2 regions of the Oerskovia jenensis genome follow, and region 1 is predicted to be linked to the other one. Evidence: predicted binding sites of a transcription regulator. Region 1 holds the regulator's gene; the other holds the start of a gene.
What was found. The regulator LexA, encoded in region 1, represses DNA repair genes until DNA is damaged. The targets are predictions, from matches to a motif close to TCGAACANNTGTTCGA.

Region 1 (3,406 bases):
CGTCCTCTCTGCGCTCGAGCGCCTCTCCGCCCTAGGCTGAGACCTGGCAGTCCACACGACGGACGTCACGGTGCTCGTGCAGCACCCGGCGTCCGACGCACCACGTCCAGGAGGCACAGTGCCCGCCCGTACCACCAAGCTCGCGATCGTCGGCGCAGGTTCCGTCGGATCGACTCTCGCCTATGCGGCGCTCATGCGCGGAGCGGCTCACACCGTGAGCCTCCTCGACATCAACAGGACCAAGGTCGAGGCCGAGGTCCTCGACCTCCAGCACGGCATCCAGTTCATGCCCATGGCCAAGGTCGAAGGATCGGACGACGTCGCGGTGTGTGCCGACGCCGACGTCGTGGTGTTCACGGCCGGAGCCAAGCAGAAGCCCGGGCAGACGCGCCTGGACCTCGCCGAGGCCACGATCTCCCTCGTGCGCAAGATCCTGCCCGGGCTCGTCGAGGTGGCACCCAACGCCGTCTACATCATGGTGACCAACCCGGTCGACGTGGTGACGTACGCCGCGCTCAAGTACTCGGGACTGCCGCCGAACCAGCTCTTCGGCAGCGGCACGGTCCTGGACTCCTCGAGGCTGCGGTTCCTCGTGGCGCAGCACTGCGGGGTCGCGGTCCAGAACGTGCACGCCTACATCGCGGGCGAGCACGGGGACAGCGAGATCCCGCTCTGGAGCTCGGCGACCATCAGCGGGGTGCCGCTGCTCGAGTGGCAGGGGCTCAAGGGTCGAGGACCGCTCACGGCCGAGGTGCGCGCGGACATCGCGCACGAGGTCGTGCAGTCGGCCTACCGCATCATCGAGGGCAAGGGCGCGACGAACTACGCCGTCGCGCTCGCCGCGACCCGCATCATCGAGGCCGTCCTCGACGACGAGCACCGGGTCCTGCCGGTGTCCTCGCTCCTCGAGGACTTCCACGGGATCAGCGACGTCTGCCTCTCCGTCCCCTCGCTGCTCGAGCGGCGTGGCTGCGGCGAGCGGATCGAGGTCCCGCTGTCGGACCACGAGCTCGCGGGTCTGCGGGCGTCCGCGGACTCGGTGCGCGCCGTGGCCAAGAGCTTCGGCCTGTAGTCGTCGCCTCGGGGCCCGCGACGGGCGCCGGGCACGACGAAGGGGACGGCCCGCCGGGCCGTCCCCTTCGTCGTACTGAGCGCCGGTCCCCGAGGGGCGGGCGGGACGCTGTGCTCAGAGGCTGCGCAGCACCGAGACGACCCGGCCGAGGATCTGGGCGTCGTCCCCGGAGATGGGCTGGTACGCCGCGTTGTGCGGCATGAGCCACACGTGCTTGTCGATCCGCTTGAACGTCTTGACGGTGGCCTCGCCGTCGATCATCGCCGCGACGATCTCACCGTTCTCGGCGACGGGCTGGCGACGGACCACGACCCAGTCGCCGTCGCAGATCGCGGCGTCGATCATGGAGTCTCCGGCCACACGGAGCAGGAAGAGCTCGCCGTCACCGACGAGCTGGCGGGGGAGGGGGAACACGTCCTCGACCACCTGCTCGGCCAGGATGGGGCCACCGGCCGCGATGCGTCCCACGACGGGGACGTACGACGGGGTGGGACGCTCGGGTGAGTCCTCGGACGCATCGATGCCCTCGGCACGGCCGAACGCGCTGCCGGGGAGCGCCGAGATGGCCCGTGCGTCGTCGTTGTGGACGACCTCGATCGCCCGGGGGCGGTTGGGGTCCCTGCGCAGGTAGCCCTTGCGCTCGAGGGTCGTGAGCTGGTGCTTGACGCTCGAGGGGCTCGTCAGGCCGACGGCCTCGCCGATCTCGCGCATGCTCGGCGGGTAGCCCCGCTGGTCCACCGATGCACGGATCGTCTCGAGCACGAGGCGCTGGCGCGGCGTGAGGCCGTCGCCGCCCGTCGTGCCGTCGGGCAGCTCGTGCACCTTCGCGAGCCTGCCCGTGGTGTCGGCCACCCGTCCCGCCATCGTCGTCTCCGCCCTGCTCGGCCGTCTCGGTCCTGTCCCTGCGGAGCGGTGCCGCGAGGGGCACGGGCTCCTGAGCGTGGCCGGCTCTACCTCGTCGGCTCGTGGACGGCTTCACCCGGTCCTCGAGCGTCCGACATATCGGACGACCAGTACTCGAACAGCGTAGGTCACACGGCGACACGAATCAAACACATGTTCGAGCATGTCTCGACATCGCTGCCAGGTGGTGATAGAAATCGTACAGGTGTTCGACGAACAGGTGTTCGAACCGACCGGGGAAGGCGGTTCGAGCACCACGGGCGAAGGAGTGGGCATGAGTGCAGTCACTGCGATGGGCGCTGGCGACGGTGTGCGGTTCGAGCGGCGCACCGGTGCGCACGGCGAGGCGCCGCTGAGGCTCACGACGCGGGGCCGCGTCGTCCTCTCGCTGCTCGTCGCGGCGTTCCTCGCCCTCGGGGCGCTGTGGGGCGCTCGGGCGGTCGCCTCGGGCCCGGGCGAGCCGGTCGAGGTGCGTGTCCATGTCGTCGAGGCGGGCGAGACCCTCTGGCAGCACGCGTCGGCCCTGGCCTCGGGCGGTCGGGACGTCCGTGACGTGGTGGCGGACCTCGCCGAGCTGAACAACCTCTCCTCGACCGCGCTGCAGGCCGGCCAGCAGCTCCTGCTCCCGGTCGACCCGGACTTCGGGCGCTGACCGCGGGCGCGGGCCGGCGGCGGGTGGGTGTCGCGTGGTCCTGGTCGGGGCTCGCTCCGACGCGGCTCTCGCCCCCCAGGCAGGACTCCCGCTCACCGGGCTTGCGCGATCGCATTAGGTTCCCCTAAGTTAGTACTGCCTCACCAACCCGGCTGGGGGGTCGGTCGGTGAGGGGGAGGCGCGCCACGCGCGCCTCCGCAGTTGCGTCGACGTTCGCGAGGCGAGTCGCGGGCGTGAGATGGGGACGGGGGCGTCCCGACGGAGGTGGCCGATCATCGGCCACCTCCGTTCTCATGTGCACTGGTCTCTCCTGTGTGCTGATCGCGTGCAGAGGCGTGTCGTGACCTGCTCCTGTGGCGGGGCGCCTTGCGTCCCGTCGACGTCGAGACATAGGTTCGGGACGCACCGTCCGCGGCGATCGCCCCGGAGCACCCGCGCAGACCCCAGGAGTACCGCCTCATGCACTGTCCGTTCTGCCGGCACGCGGACTCCCGGGTCGTCGACTCGAGGACCTCCGACGACGGGGCCTCCATCCGCCGTCGTCGACAGTGCCCGGCGTGCAACCGCCGCTTCACCACCATCGAGACCGCGAGCCTGTCGGTCGTCAAGCGCTCGGGCGTGACCGAGCCGTTCAGCCGGGAGAAGATCGTGACCGGGGTGCGCAAGGCGTGCCAGGGACGTCCCGTCAACGAGGACGACCTCGCCGTGCTCGCGCAGAAGGTCGAGGAGTCGCTCCGGGCCGGTGGCAGCGCAGAGCTGGACGCGTACGAGATCGGGTT
Region 2 (3,406 bases), 210 kb from region 1:
CGCGGTCGGTGATCCGGGCCGCGGTGAGCCCGCCCATGGCGCCGTCGTCGCAGCGCCAGGTCCGTTCGAGCTCGCGCCCGTCCTCGGTGCGGGCCGTGATGCGCAGCCGCCCGCACGACGACGACCGCTCGACGAGCTGGGCGTGCAGGTCCTCGGCGAGGCGGCGGGCCGCGAAGGTCGCGACGTCGACGCGCTCGGCGGGCGGGTCGAGATCGCACTCGACGGCGACGTCGGCCTCGATGCGGCGCCTCGCGGGCGGGCGCAGGTCCTCGCCCTGGGCAAGACGCTGGGCCCATGCGCCCAGGTCGCCGAAGCGGGACAGGACGCTCGCTGCGGGCAGCGCCGCGAGGTCCGCGAAGGTCCGCACGCCCAGGCGGCCCAGGAGGTCGACGAGCTGCGCGACGGGCTGGGCGTCGCCCACCACGACGTGCGCGAGCTCGCCCAGCGAGCGCGGGGCGAGGTAGGCCCGGGAGGTGCCCGCGGGCACGACGAGCGAGGCCCGCGCGCCCAGCACCGCGGCGAGGATCCCGTCCGCGACGCCGACCTGGCTCTCGTGGCCGGTGTCCGCGGCGACGCGTTCGACGAGCACCTGTGCGAGGCGCTCCTCGGTGCCGTGGTAGCGCGCGGGGCCGCCCGAGGGCAGGAGCAGCAGGCCCGGGCGCGCGACCTCGATGCCCGCGACCACGGTCTCGGCGGCGAGCGCGACGGGCTCGAACTCGCGCGCGTCGCGTGCGTCGTCGGCGTCGAGCAGCGCGAGCTCGGGGCAGCACTCCTGCGCCCGACGACGTCGCATCCCCCGGCGCACGCCCTGCGCCCGCGCGGTGGCCGAGACCGCGAGGACGCGGCGACCGTCGTGCGTGGCCGCGGGCACGTGCGCGGGGACCTGGGCCGCGTCCATCGCGGCGACGACGGGCCAGTCCGGCACCCACAGGACCGCGGTGCGGGTGGCCGTGCTCTCGATGCTCATCCGACGAGCCGGAGGCCGGGCGGGGTCTTCTCGACCTGCCGCGGGTTCTTCACGACGCCTCCGCGCAACGGCAGCTCGACCTGGCGCTCGATGCCGCGCGAGGCGCCGGCCCGCCCACCGCGCTGGACCGTGAGCCGCCGCCTGCGCAGGTACCCGGCGCCGTGGTCGGTGCCCGACCACGTGCCCTCGCGGACCGTGAGGACCACGTGCGCCCCGGCCCAGGGCTGCGCTGCGACGAGGAGGTTGCCGCGCTCGCGGGCCCGGGAGGTCAGGCGGCGACGGTCGGCGTCGGTCAGCGCGGCCTGCGGCCCGACCACGACGACGTCGATCCCGTCGAGCAGGGCCGCGACGGCGGCCGCGGCGTCCGGTCCGGGGGACGGGACCAGGGCGACGCGGCCCAGGTCGATCCCGGCCTCGGCGGCGGCGAGGACCCCGAGGCGTGGGAAGCCGACCATCGCGGTCCAGGCCCCCGTGCGTGAGGCCTCGGACAGCAGCGCGAGCAGGAGCGAGGTCGAGCCGTCGACCACCACGGCGGTGCCTCGCTGAAGGCCGCCGAACGGGAGCAGGTCGGCCAGCTCGTCGGGGACCGGGAGGAGCTTCTCCTCCCCCGTGCTCCCCGGTGCGCGCCGGGCCGAGAGCTCCGCGCGGCGCAGCACCGACCGGGCCAGGAGCGCCCGCTGGGCGTGCGTGGACTCGGCGGACGTGACGGCGGCCGCAGGGCTGCCCAGGGTCTCCCGGAGGGTGTCGTCGACCAGGGTCATGACACCTCCTGCACGCTCGAAAGTTCTTCGAACAGGTGTTCGAACACTTCCAGTACACGCGCTCGCCGAGGAGGTGTCAACTCGTCTCACCCGGTCGACCCAAGGGGTCGATACGCGGTCGAGAGTTGCGCGACTGAGCAACAATTAACCTCGGGTGCAGGCATTCCGGAAGCCTCAAGCAGCGCCTCAGGCTTGAGCCGGGAGGGGCGGAATGTCAACGATCATGCCCCTCGAAGTGGCCGCAGGGGCGGCTCGCAAACCCTCGACACGCGACCGACGCCCCACGAGAGCACCCCAATTGCCCGGACCCCACACCCTCGCCTCAACCCTGCACTCCTCCTCCCTGCTCCGTGCATGTGAAAGTCTTCACAAGCAGGAAGGATGAGAAGCATCCCACCACGCTCCGACGTCCCGTCGGTCCGACCAAGGAGGAACCTTGCACCCCGCACCCACGACCCGGCCTGCACACCGGCGCCACCAGGCGGTCGCCGCCTGCGGCGCACTCGCCCTGGCCGCCACCGTGCTGGGCGCAGGCGCCTCCCCCGCCCAGGCGGGTGAGATCACAGCGACGGACGACACCGCCCTCACCGGTTCTGGCGTCCCGGTCACCGTCGACGTCCTGGCCAACGACCAGGTCGACGGAACGGTGGCCTCCGTGCACGTCGGGGCCGTCACCGGGACCGACGCCAGCACCGTCGAGGTCGGAGACGACTTCCGCATCACCTTCGCGAACAAGAACCCGGACCACCCGAACTCGTCCACCGCGCGCGTCTTCAAGACCGCGGAGTTCACCGTGCCGTACACGGTCACGGACACGGACGGCAGCACCACCGGCGCCACGCTGACGGTCACCGTGGCCGGCAAGCCGGTGAGCCCGACGATCAGCTCGTGGATCGTCAACGATCCCAGCACGGGCGTGAAGGCGGTCACGAACCTCACCCAGCTCGACCTGCGCACCTACCCGCAGACCAGCACCACCTCCAAGAGCGCCGTCCCGGGCCACGGGGTCAGGGTCACCGGACTGGTCGACGCGGAGCACGCGACGGCGGTGCCGACGGCCGGCGGCATCGAGCTGCAGGCGAGCCCGCGGGACTACGTCGGCAACGACGTCGTCACCCTGGAGCTCACCGACACGTGGGGCCGCAGCGTGCACCACAAGGCCGGCGTGAGCTGGGTCGAGCGGGCCGCCGTCTCCAGCCTGCGCACCAAGGTGGGCATCGGCCAGAGCGCCCGTGTCGACCTCCGGGAGATCGTGGCAGGCACCAGCTTCGCGAACTTCACCAACGGCTACTTCTCCTCGACGATCAACACGTGGCGCGGCACCTTCACCACCGGTGCGCACGCGCAGGACATCGTCGTCATGCCGAACGCGGGCTTCGTCGGGACCTCGAACGACTCCGTGGGGACACGGTTCACCTGGGCCTACACCCTGGTGAACCCGTGGACGTTCAGCGGCTCCACGGGCCCTGCCACCGACGCCAGGTACAACACCATGTACATCGACGTCCAGGCGCCTCCGCAGGCCGCGGACGTCGCGGCGTCGACGAACCCGGGGCAGGCGGTGGCACTGGACCTGCGCGCCCCGGCCACGCTGCCCTGGGCGGCCTCCACCTTCGAGGTGCGCGAGGGGCCCCAGCACGGGACGGTCTCCGTGACCGGTGACGGTCAGGTCCGCTAC

Region 2: a site for LexA is predicted at 1,756-1,771, ahead of imuA' (DnaE2-dependent mutagenesis accessory factor ImuA'). Genes of this name have one in related genera too.

Annotation. Positions count from the first base shown of each region.
Region 1 is NZ_JAFBBO010000001.1:738,992-742,397, reverse strand. Features, by position in the region: gene JOD49_RS03380 (ATP-dependent DNA helicase) at 1-40, shown strand, start outside; gene JOD49_RS03375 (L-lactate dehydrogenase) at 119-1,072, shown strand; gene lexA (transcriptional repressor LexA) at 1,187-1,936, opposite strand; gene JOD49_RS03365 (LysM peptidoglycan-binding domain-containing protein) at 2,250-2,627, shown strand; gene nrdR (transcriptional regulator NrdR) at 3,087-3,406, shown strand, end outside.
Region 2 is NZ_JAFBBO010000001.1:532,261-535,666, forward strand. Features, by position in the region: gene JOD49_RS02440 (DNA polymerase Y family protein) at 1-967, opposite strand, end outside; gene imuA' (DnaE2-dependent mutagenesis accessory factor ImuA') at 964-1,728, opposite strand; gene JOD49_RS02450 (Ig-like domain-containing protein) at 2,165-3,406, shown strand, end outside.